Regions from separate parts of the Bacillus sp. C-3-6 genome, predicted to be linked through region 1. Evidence: riboswitches for the same ligand, from Rfam matches in the RefSeq annotation. Region 1 holds a riboswitch; each other region holds the start of a gene.

Region 1 (3,175 bases):
TTATGTCCTTTCGCAAGATCAGCCGCATGCGCTGCAATTTTGTACGTAATAACACCCGTGCGTACATCATCTTTATTCGGTAAACCTAAATGTTCTTTCGGCGTTACATAACAAAGCATCGCCGTTCCAAACCAACCGATCATCGCAGCTCCAATTGCCGATGTAATATGGTCATAACCTGGTGCAATATCTGTCGTTAGCGGCCCAAGTGTGTAAAACGGCGCGCCCTGACAAATATCAAGCTCTTTCTCCATATTCTCTTTAATTAAGTGCATCGGTACGTGTCCAGGTCCTTCAATCATAACTTGCACATCATGTTTCCAAGCAATTTTGGTTAATTCGCCAAGTGTTTCAAGCTCAGAAAACTGTGCTTCGTCATTTGCATCTGCAATAGACCCTGGACGTAATCCATCTCCAAGAGAGAACGAAACATCGTACTGCTTCATAATTTCACAAATCTCTTCAAAGTGAGTATATAGGAAGTTTTCTTTATGATGGAATAGACACCACTGCGCCATAATCGAACCACCGCGCGAAACGATACCTGTCGTACGCTTTGCCGTGATTGGAATGTAACGAAGCAATACACCAGCGTGAATTGTAAAGTAATCAACGCCTTGCTCCGCCTGCTCAATTAACGTATCACGATATACTTCCCACGTTAAATCTTCTGCAATTCCGTTTACTTTTTCCAGCGCTTGATAAATCGGTACAGTTCCAACTGGTACAGGCGCGTTACGAATAATCCACTCACGCGTCGTATGAATATTTTTACCTGTAGATAAATCCATAATCGTATCTGCACCCCAGCGCGTTGCCCATGTCATCTTCTCTACTTCTTCTGCAATCGAAGAAGATACAGCTGAGTTTCCGATATTCGCGTTTACCTTCACATGGAAATTACGCCCGATGATCATCGGTTCAGCTTCTGGATGATTAATATTCGCTGGTAAAATAGCGCGGCCTTCTGCGATTTCCTTACGAACAAACTCCGGCTCTACCCCTTCACGAATCGCAACATACTCCATCTCAGACGTAATAATGCCATTACGTGCATAGTGCATTTGCGTAACGTTTGCACCTTGCTTTGCTCTAAGTGGCTTGCGATCCATCTGCGGGAAAACAGGTGTATGTTTCGAAGCCACTTTCACACCGTCATCCTCTGGTTTCACTTCACGCCCTTCGTATGCTTCTACATCACCACGCCCCAGAATCCAAGAATGACGCGGCGTTGGAATTCCCTTTTCCAGCTCCACTTTATACGCCGGATCCGTATAAGGACCGCTCGTATCATACACACGGACTGGAGGATTTGGGATGCCGTTCGTTTCGCTTTGTTCAATCTCACGCATCGGCACTTTCATGCCTGCGCGTGGTCCATCCACATATACTTTCTTACTCCCTGGTAAACTCGATTTCAATTCAATTTGCTCAGCTGAAACAGACTGTTTCATAACCTTTGTTGCCTCCCCTGTTCGTGACAAGGACGAGATATGGCCAGCGCATGCCAAAATAAAAAGAGCCAGGTCCATAAAAAAATAAGGACCTGGCTCATAAAAGACATCATTATGTAAAGCCGTTAACTTCCCTACGCTGGTACGAGCCAGATCAGGTCCAAAGGGTTAAGAAGATCACGCGCTTCTCTCTCAGCCTACGCATACGTTAGGCACCCCTAGTTTATCACTGATTTAATTTTCAATACTTTCCCATCATACACGATAATCTGAAAAATGCAAAGGTTATTTCTTTTTCTCTTTATGGAATCATCCACGTTAAATAATATGCTTGAACATACCTCATAATACCAACAATAATTACGAAGAACACCCTATTGTAAAAATAGTTTATGACTTAACATGGGAGTTTAAAAACATCTTCACCACAAAGAGTATTGAGAATTTCGACCATTGTATTGAGAAAATGAAGAATACTAATATACAAGAGTTTAAGAGCTTTACGAATGGATTAGCCGGGGATATTGAAGCTGTCAGAAATGCGGTAACTTATGAGAATAATAATGGTCTTGCCGAAGGGAGCATAAACAAGTTAAAGCTTATTAAAAGAATTATGTATGGTCGATACAAATTCTCCACATTGCGGACAAAGATTCTACTTTTGGAGAGAATGAGACTTTTCAACTAACTCCGGAAAGAACCATTTTTTACTTGCCAAATACATTCATCAGTCCCGTTTGACAAAGAGCCTTTGTCTCTGCTGCATTTCGCTACAACTGCTACCTGCCATACAACCTGCAATAGAGATAGGTAACAATTTACTATACAAGGAACAAAATTGACCTGCTCCTCCATTTAGTGATTTAACTACCTTTATTATTCAGTGCTAAAACTCAAAGAAAAAGATCTTACATTTATTGTAACATTTTTCCTTAATACGTTAATTATTTTTTGTTGTCTTGTTAGTTAAAGGGGTACTTAGTACAAAAAATAACCGTAGATAGTAGCACGAACACTGTTCTTGTTATAATTAATTTTTTTCAGAACGTCTATAATCCTCTTTTAAAAAATATATGTAAATATAATAAAAAACGAATGATTAATAGAAATATTCTACACCACTCGTTTTTTATCGGACTTCTTTTTACTGTACTTTTATTTTCTTTATGAGTTATTAGAAAAATAATTGTCTATATAAGTCTTTATTTTTTCAAAATTCTTTTCCATAAATAAGATTGCTGGTACTTCAATTATTGGAAGATTATTTTCATTATCAAAAGCTGGACACGGTTTGGGAACTACCAAATAGTCAACTGAGTTTTTATCCCTGATATAATTAATTGAAACATCATAATACTTAGAAAAATATTCCTTCAAATCATTCTGATTCCTTAAAAATGGTAGAGAAAATATTGAACCATAATTTATACCAGCGTCGACAATTAATACAAAGCATATTTTTTTCATGATACACCCTCCTCGTATAATAAGTTTTAAGTTAATAACTGTTCCTTGAAAATTAAATAGTTTTTATCTTCAAGAGCTACATCAAAAAAATGATGTATGGGTAAAATTTAGTCTTGGATACTGGGGGATTTCTCCAGATAATGGAAGTGTGGAAATGGATCCATCGGGAATATGCTTACTCCTCCTGTAGTTCGACCACGTTAAAAGACTGTGACCCAGACCAAAATGCACTGCATACGCACAAGCTGTATCGG
Region 2 (3,175 bases), 720 kb from region 1:
GCCTAAATAATCTGCTCCGTTTTCGATTGCAAAGCGTGCTTCTTCAATTGTATGAGCAGATACACCGATAATTTTATCTCCCATTTTTTCACGAACAGATGTAATTCCTTCATCATCTTGTCCTACATGAACACCATCTGCATCTAATTCAATGGCTAATTCTACATCATCATTTACAATGAAAGGAACACTATATTCCTTACAAAGCGTCTGCAATTCTTTTGCAAAGCGCACTCTATCTCCTCCGATTAAAGAACCTTCCCCCTTCTCGCGAAACTGAAAAAGTGTCACTCCACCATCTAATGCTTCTTTCAATACAGCTAAAGGATCCCTCGTGCAGTTATTACTTCCCATAATAAAATACACTTGTAATAACTTAGACATCTTCTTTGTTTCAATGCGCATCATGTGTTTCATCCCCCTTACTCTAACTCCTCAATCTTTCCATACTTCTCAATATCACCAGCAGTAGTATTCGCTAACTGATTTAAAAATTCAATTTGGAAACTACCAGGCCCTTTTTCTACTGTTTTAACAGCTGCCAGTTCCGCAGCTACACCATAAAACGTTAATGCGGCTACTGCTGCTTTTACATAATCTTTTTCTACTGCTACAAATGCTCCTATTACAGAAGTTAGTAAACAACCTGTTCCCGTAACTTTCGTTAAAATAGGGTGACCGTTTCGAATAACAATAGTTCTCTCTCCATCTGTAACAACATCTTCTTTTCCAGTAATGACCGCAACTGTATTTAGTTCGTCTGCTGCCTGCCTTGCAATACTTACAACATTGCCATTTCCAGTACCAGCGTCTACCCCTTTAATTTCCCATTTCTCATTAATAACGTTTGCTATTTCAGCCGCATTGCCGCGGATAATTGCTAAATCTATTTCGGCTGGAATATGTCTCGCAACTTCTGTTCGATACGAAGTTGCTCCTGCACCAACTGGATCAAATAGTACTGGCACATTGTTCACATTTGCTGATTTACCAGCAAGTAACATCACTTCTACTTCCTCAGGACGAAGTGTTCCCATATTTAATACTAACGCTCCAGCAATGCTAGCCATTTCTGCTACTTCTTCTTTTGCATACGCCATTACAGGCGATGCCCCAAGTGCCAACAAACCGTTAGCAGTAAAATTTGTTACAACAACATTTGTAATATTATGAACGAGCGGATTAGATTCTCTCACCAAATCCACTACTTTACTAATTTCTTTCATATTCATCCTTTTCATCTCCTAACTATAATGATGGGAGATACACAAAAAGACACTTTGCGCGTACGCAAAGTGCCTGAATATGTGCTTTTACACTCTCCCTACGCTGGCATTATCCAACAGGTTCAAATGGTCAATGACGGACTAGTAGCCATACTCTCAGTTTGTATCCACAAACTCCCATGTGTTTCTTATTCATCTACTTCAAAGTCTACTCTTATTCTAGTAAAATAACAAGTTCTTTACTTTTTCTATTTAATATAGAAGCAACTGATAAAGTGAAACTTTAATTAGTTGGGATTTTGTTCCCTCCATTAAAAACCGATCAAATATGGAGCGAAACTGAATCTCAAGAAGATGTATGCTATAGTTAACGTATGGAAATTTGAAAGGATGTTTTTAATATGTCAAAAAGCGTTGTAATCGCTGAAAAACCTTCCGTTGCACGAGATATTGCTCGTGTACTGAAGTGTGATAAAAAAGGAAACGGCTATCTTGAGGGTAATAAATATATTGTAACTTGGGCTTTAGGTCATCTCGTTACATTAGCAGATCCAGAAAGTTATGATGTGAAATATAAAAAGTGGAATTTAGAAGATTTACCGATGCTACCTGAGCGTTTGAAATTAACGGTTATTAAACAAACTGGTAAACAATTTAATGCTGTAAAAAGTCAGCTACTTAGAAAAGATGTAAATGAAATTATTGTAGCAACAGACGCTGGACGTGAAGGGGAATTAGTCGCACGCTGGATTATCGATAAAGTTAAGCTAAATAAACCAATCAAACGTTTATGGATTTCTTCTGTAACCGATAAAGCAATTAAAAATGGTTTTGCAAATTTAAAACCAGGTAAAGCCTATGACAATTTATACGCTTCAGCAGTTGCACGTTCAGAAGCTGACTGGTATATCGGTCTTAATGCAACTCGCGCTTTAACAACTCGCTTTAATGCCCAGTTAAATTGCGGCCGTTGCCAATTGTATCCTGTCAATAGCTAGGGTGAAATTAATTTTACTAGTATTTATAAGACTTGTATGAATTACACCCAAATAATTCTGGTTGTAATTGTTGTTTCATACATTAAAATATTATATTTTCCCTCCTCAATCCGTCCCCTCTTATATAAAATATTCGTAACTACTCAACCCATAGTTAAGAGCCAAGGAATGTATATCCTCGACTCTTATAATCAAACATATTCTGTTTCTACTGGTTATTCTTCGTTTTCACAGGCACTTCAAAGCCATCATCAAGTTAACTATATTTTTGCTTAATTTCAGCAATCCACTCTGGAAGTTTGATAGTTAGTGTCATATTATGCCTTAACAAATTGCCAGCCGTTTGATTGGTTGCCTTACTAAAATCAACACTACTAATGAGTTCAGTGATGTAAGGAACAACATCAGACTGTGAAATAGAATATGAATTCACTGATTTTCCAAGTAATTCACTATCTAGACCCCACTCCGAAGAAAAATTAATAACCGTATTCTGTAGCTTACTTGCTTTCCAAATTTCGAATGCCTCATCAAATTCCAAACCGCTCGATAAGTTACCAGGCACAAGCTCAGTATCCACAAATTCTTTCAATAACTGTGCTTGCTCATATTCCCCCATGTTACTCAACTCTTGAATTTGTTCATAAATAATACGGAGTGTTTCATTATCCACCTTTTGCACGCCGTTCGGTGAGGTAACTTTTGAACCAATTAAACTAAGAATATGATTCGCATCGATTACTTGTGTTCCCGCTAACTTAGTTTTTCCAACAAGCGTATTAATTGGTGTCGGCGGAGGTGGAGTTCCTGGCTTCCAAGTTAAGTTTTTATACGCACCAACATACTGTAACCAAGTATGCTCATCAATACCAAAAGTTATATCATCCCACTTAAATTCATAGTATTGTTCTACCAAATTCAACTGCTCAGCAGCATCTTTAAAAGCAAGTA
Region 3 (3,175 bases), 380 kb from region 1:
CAAGTTTTCCTTCTAAGCGAGATCGAATGGCTATGAGTTCCTTATAAATTGGTAATGCTTTCATTTCTTTTTCTACTACTTCGTTATTGCTTAAAAATTGAAGTGCTAACCATCTCGGATGCTCATAATTCGCTGTCTCTAAAAGAGCAATTACTTCTCCAATTCCTTCATCCATTTGTACACCATATGAAATAAGGAATGGCTTTTTCTCCTTTTTGTCATTTTCTTTAAGAGTCGCAAGTAGTTCTTCACAACCTTTTCCACTTCTTGCAACGACAGGAACGACTGTTACACCTAATAGTTCTGATAATCGTTTTACATCAATGACAATTCCTCTTTGCTTCGCCACATCAACCATATTTAAACCAATTGAGACCGGCTTACCAAATTCAAGTAATTGCAACGTTAAATGCATATTTCTCTCAAACTGCGAAGAATCTACAATATTTAACATATGATTAAATTCTTCTGTTAATAGAAAGTTTGTTACAACACCTTCATCACGTGAAACTGGATTTAAATCATACACACCTGGTAAATCAATTAATGTTCCTTGTCTATCTTTTAATTTACCAACCTTTTTTTCTACTGTTACACCGCTCCAGTTTCCTACGTATTCATAAGAACCAGTAAGTGCATTAAATAATGATGTCTTCCCTGTATTCGGATTCCCTAGCAAAGCTACCTTATTCACGCTAATTCCACCTTTATCATTTTCGCGTCACAATGACGAATACTAATTAACTGTCCACGACACTCCAATGTACAAGGACCTTTGAACATCGCTTTCTGTTTCAAGCGAAGTTCGCTTCCTTCCGCAAGACCGAAAGCAGCTAGTCTACGCTTTAATAGCTGATCTAAAGACTGAATACTTTTTACTAACACTTTCTCTCCAATTTTAATATCTACTAAGCTCATAACCTTCCCCCTCAGAAGAGAATGATAATTATTTTCAAAAAAATTATACCACACCCAATTTCTCTTGTACTATACCCTTTTGCTTCATATTTATTAACATTTCGCTACAATTCTATTTCAATTATTGTCATACAGCATTTGTTTGCCATTCTCATCCATTTCGCTTACAATAAACAATAGCAAATAAAGAATCTCGTTATCACTGGGGGAGCCATGCCGCTGAGAGGGAACACTTCGTTCCGACCCTTCGAACCTGTTAGTTAATGCTAACGCAGGGATTGTGCAAACGTCCGAAATACATACCTCATTTTTATTTACGTATTTCGTATCCTCCTATGATATCTATTCTTTTTTGTACAACTTGGATTTAGGGGGAGACAACATGCGTAACACCAATTTACAAGCGATGATCGAATCTGCTATTCTTGCAGCCTTCGCCTTGGTCATCGACATTTTACCACTTTCAATCAAAATATCAGCAACAGGCGGTTCCATTTCATTTGCTATGATTCCTATTTTTATTATCGCATACCGCTGGGGCTTCAAAATGGCTTTCTTAGGAGGCTTAATTTGGGGATTATTACAAATTGTCGTAGGCGATGCCATTATCGTCACACCAATTCAAGTATTAATTGAATACTTTGTTGCTTTCGCATTCATTGGATTTGCTGGTTTATTCTACCGTCCAATTCAAAAGGCGCTTTTAGCGTCAAATGAAACTAGCGAAGAACAATCAAATTTAGGTAGCCGTAAAGACAAACCTTCATCAAAACCAAACCAAGGAAAGAAAGTAATTGGATACATTATCGTCGCTACTTTTATCGGTAGTCTAGCTCGTTACTTCTGTCACTTTATCGCTGGTATCATTTTCTGGGGACAATATGCACCAAAAGGCCAATCGGCTTTCCTATATTCTTTAATATTTAACGGTAGTACAATGATTGGTTCCTATATTCTATGTACCGTTTTACTTATATTTTTATTTATCACTTCACCACGCTTATTCAAAAGCATCAGTGCTTATCAAATGAATACACAAAAAAAGGGCGCTTAATGAGCGCTCTTTTTTCATATCGTAATATTAATTAAAAATACAATAAATGCGCAAAAGAAAATAAATACCATTATACTTAGCCAATTGCTATGCACGGTTCATCGACTCCTTACATAACCTCATATTCTAAACAAATTATACTGATTAAAAATAAAGATTAGGTAAAGATAATATGAAAATAATTTAAAAAAACGTAGATTATATTTTCTACGCTTTTTTCGGTAAATAGAAATAAAATAACACACCATCTTCTGTATTTCCTGCCCCATATTCAGTATCATGTAGTTCTAAAATATTCTTTGAAATGGCAAGCCCAAGCCCCGTCCCACCTTGTGAACGCTGACGAGCTGTATCCACTCGATAAAAACGATCCCAAATTTTATCTAATTGTTCTTCTTCAATGTGAGTACCTTTATTTTCAATGCACACTTTTATACGATCCTTCTCATCTATTGTAGAAATAATAATATCTTCTTTATTTGGTGTATAACGTATGGCATTCGTAATGAAATTCACGATGACTTGTTCAATCCGGCCTTGATTTGCAATCACTTCAAATGAACATATATTTTTATGAACACGAAGCTCTTTTTTCTCTATTTCCACAGATAGATGTTCACATATGTCTTCAATTACTGTATCAATATAAAACGAATCCTTTTTCATTTTATATGTACCAGATTCAAATTTAGCTAACTCAAGCATATCCAAAATTAACGTATCCATTTTGTCTACTTCTCTCTCCATCGCCTGAAAATAATAATCCTTTTTATGCTCAGCTACCCCGTCTTTTAAAATAGAAATACAGCTTTTCATAATACTTAGCGGTGTTTTTAATTCATGTGAAACACCAGAAATGAATTCTTTTCGCGTCTTTTCTAACTTTCTTTCCTTTTCAATATCTTCTTCTAACTGCCCAATATGCGAATGGAGTTTATTTGATAGCACATTAATATTTTTCGATAAATCTCCAATTTCATCTTTTGAAGTAATCGGTATTTTTTCTGTAAAATCTAATTGTGCTATTTTCTTCGTCGTATCATTTATTTTTAATAATGGTTTTGCAATTTGTTTTGAATAATAAAACGAAGCTAAAAAAATAAGAACGACTACAAATGCAATGATATAGATGTAATAATCTTGCACCATTTGTACAGCTTCATCTACGGGCTGTAAAGAAGCCATCGCATAAATATATGTTAC

The links. Region 1 has a riboswitch for thiamine pyrophosphate ahead of thiC (phosphomethylpyrimidine synthase ThiC). Riboswitches for the same ligand answer to the same signal wherever they lie in the genome.
Region 2: linked by a shared signal. The riboswitch ahead of thiM (hydroxyethylthiazole kinase) and the one ahead of thiC (phosphomethylpyrimidine synthase ThiC) in region 1 are both predicted to bind thiamine pyrophosphate.
Region 3: linked by a shared signal. The riboswitch ahead of thiT (energy-coupled thiamine transporter ThiT) and the one ahead of thiC (phosphomethylpyrimidine synthase ThiC) in region 1 are both predicted to bind thiamine pyrophosphate.

What each region holds. Positions count from the first base shown of each region.
Region 1 covers NZ_CM137247.1:4,939,515-4,942,689, forward strand. Annotated here, with positions in the region: gene thiC (phosphomethylpyrimidine synthase ThiC) at 1-1,454, opposite strand, end outside; TPP riboswitch at 1,569-1,684, opposite strand; partial or broken gene ACW0JX_RS25490 (L-lactate permease) at 1,756-1,827, opposite strand; gene ACW0JX_RS25495 (transposase) at 1,873-2,142, shown strand; gene ACW0JX_RS25500 (hypothetical protein) at 2,619-2,921, opposite strand.
Region 2 covers NZ_CM137247.1:434,446-437,620, reverse strand. Annotated here, with positions in the region: gene thiE (thiamine phosphate synthase) at 1-408, opposite strand, end outside; gene thiM (hydroxyethylthiazole kinase) at 423-1,232, opposite strand; TPP riboswitch at 1,305-1,417, opposite strand; partial or broken gene topB (DNA topoisomerase III) at 1,628-2,203, shown strand; gene ACW0JX_RS02230 (type I restriction endonuclease subunit R, EcoR124 family) at 2,481-3,175, opposite strand, start outside.
Region 3 covers NZ_CM137247.1:4,555,657-4,558,831, forward strand. Annotated here, with positions in the region: gene feoB (ferrous iron transport protein B) at 1-694, opposite strand, end outside; gene ACW0JX_RS23455 (FeoA family protein) at 691-918, opposite strand; TPP riboswitch at 1,113-1,214, shown strand; gene thiT (energy-coupled thiamine transporter ThiT) at 1,301-1,972, shown strand; gene ACW0JX_RS23465 (sensor histidine kinase) at 2,180-3,175, opposite strand, start outside.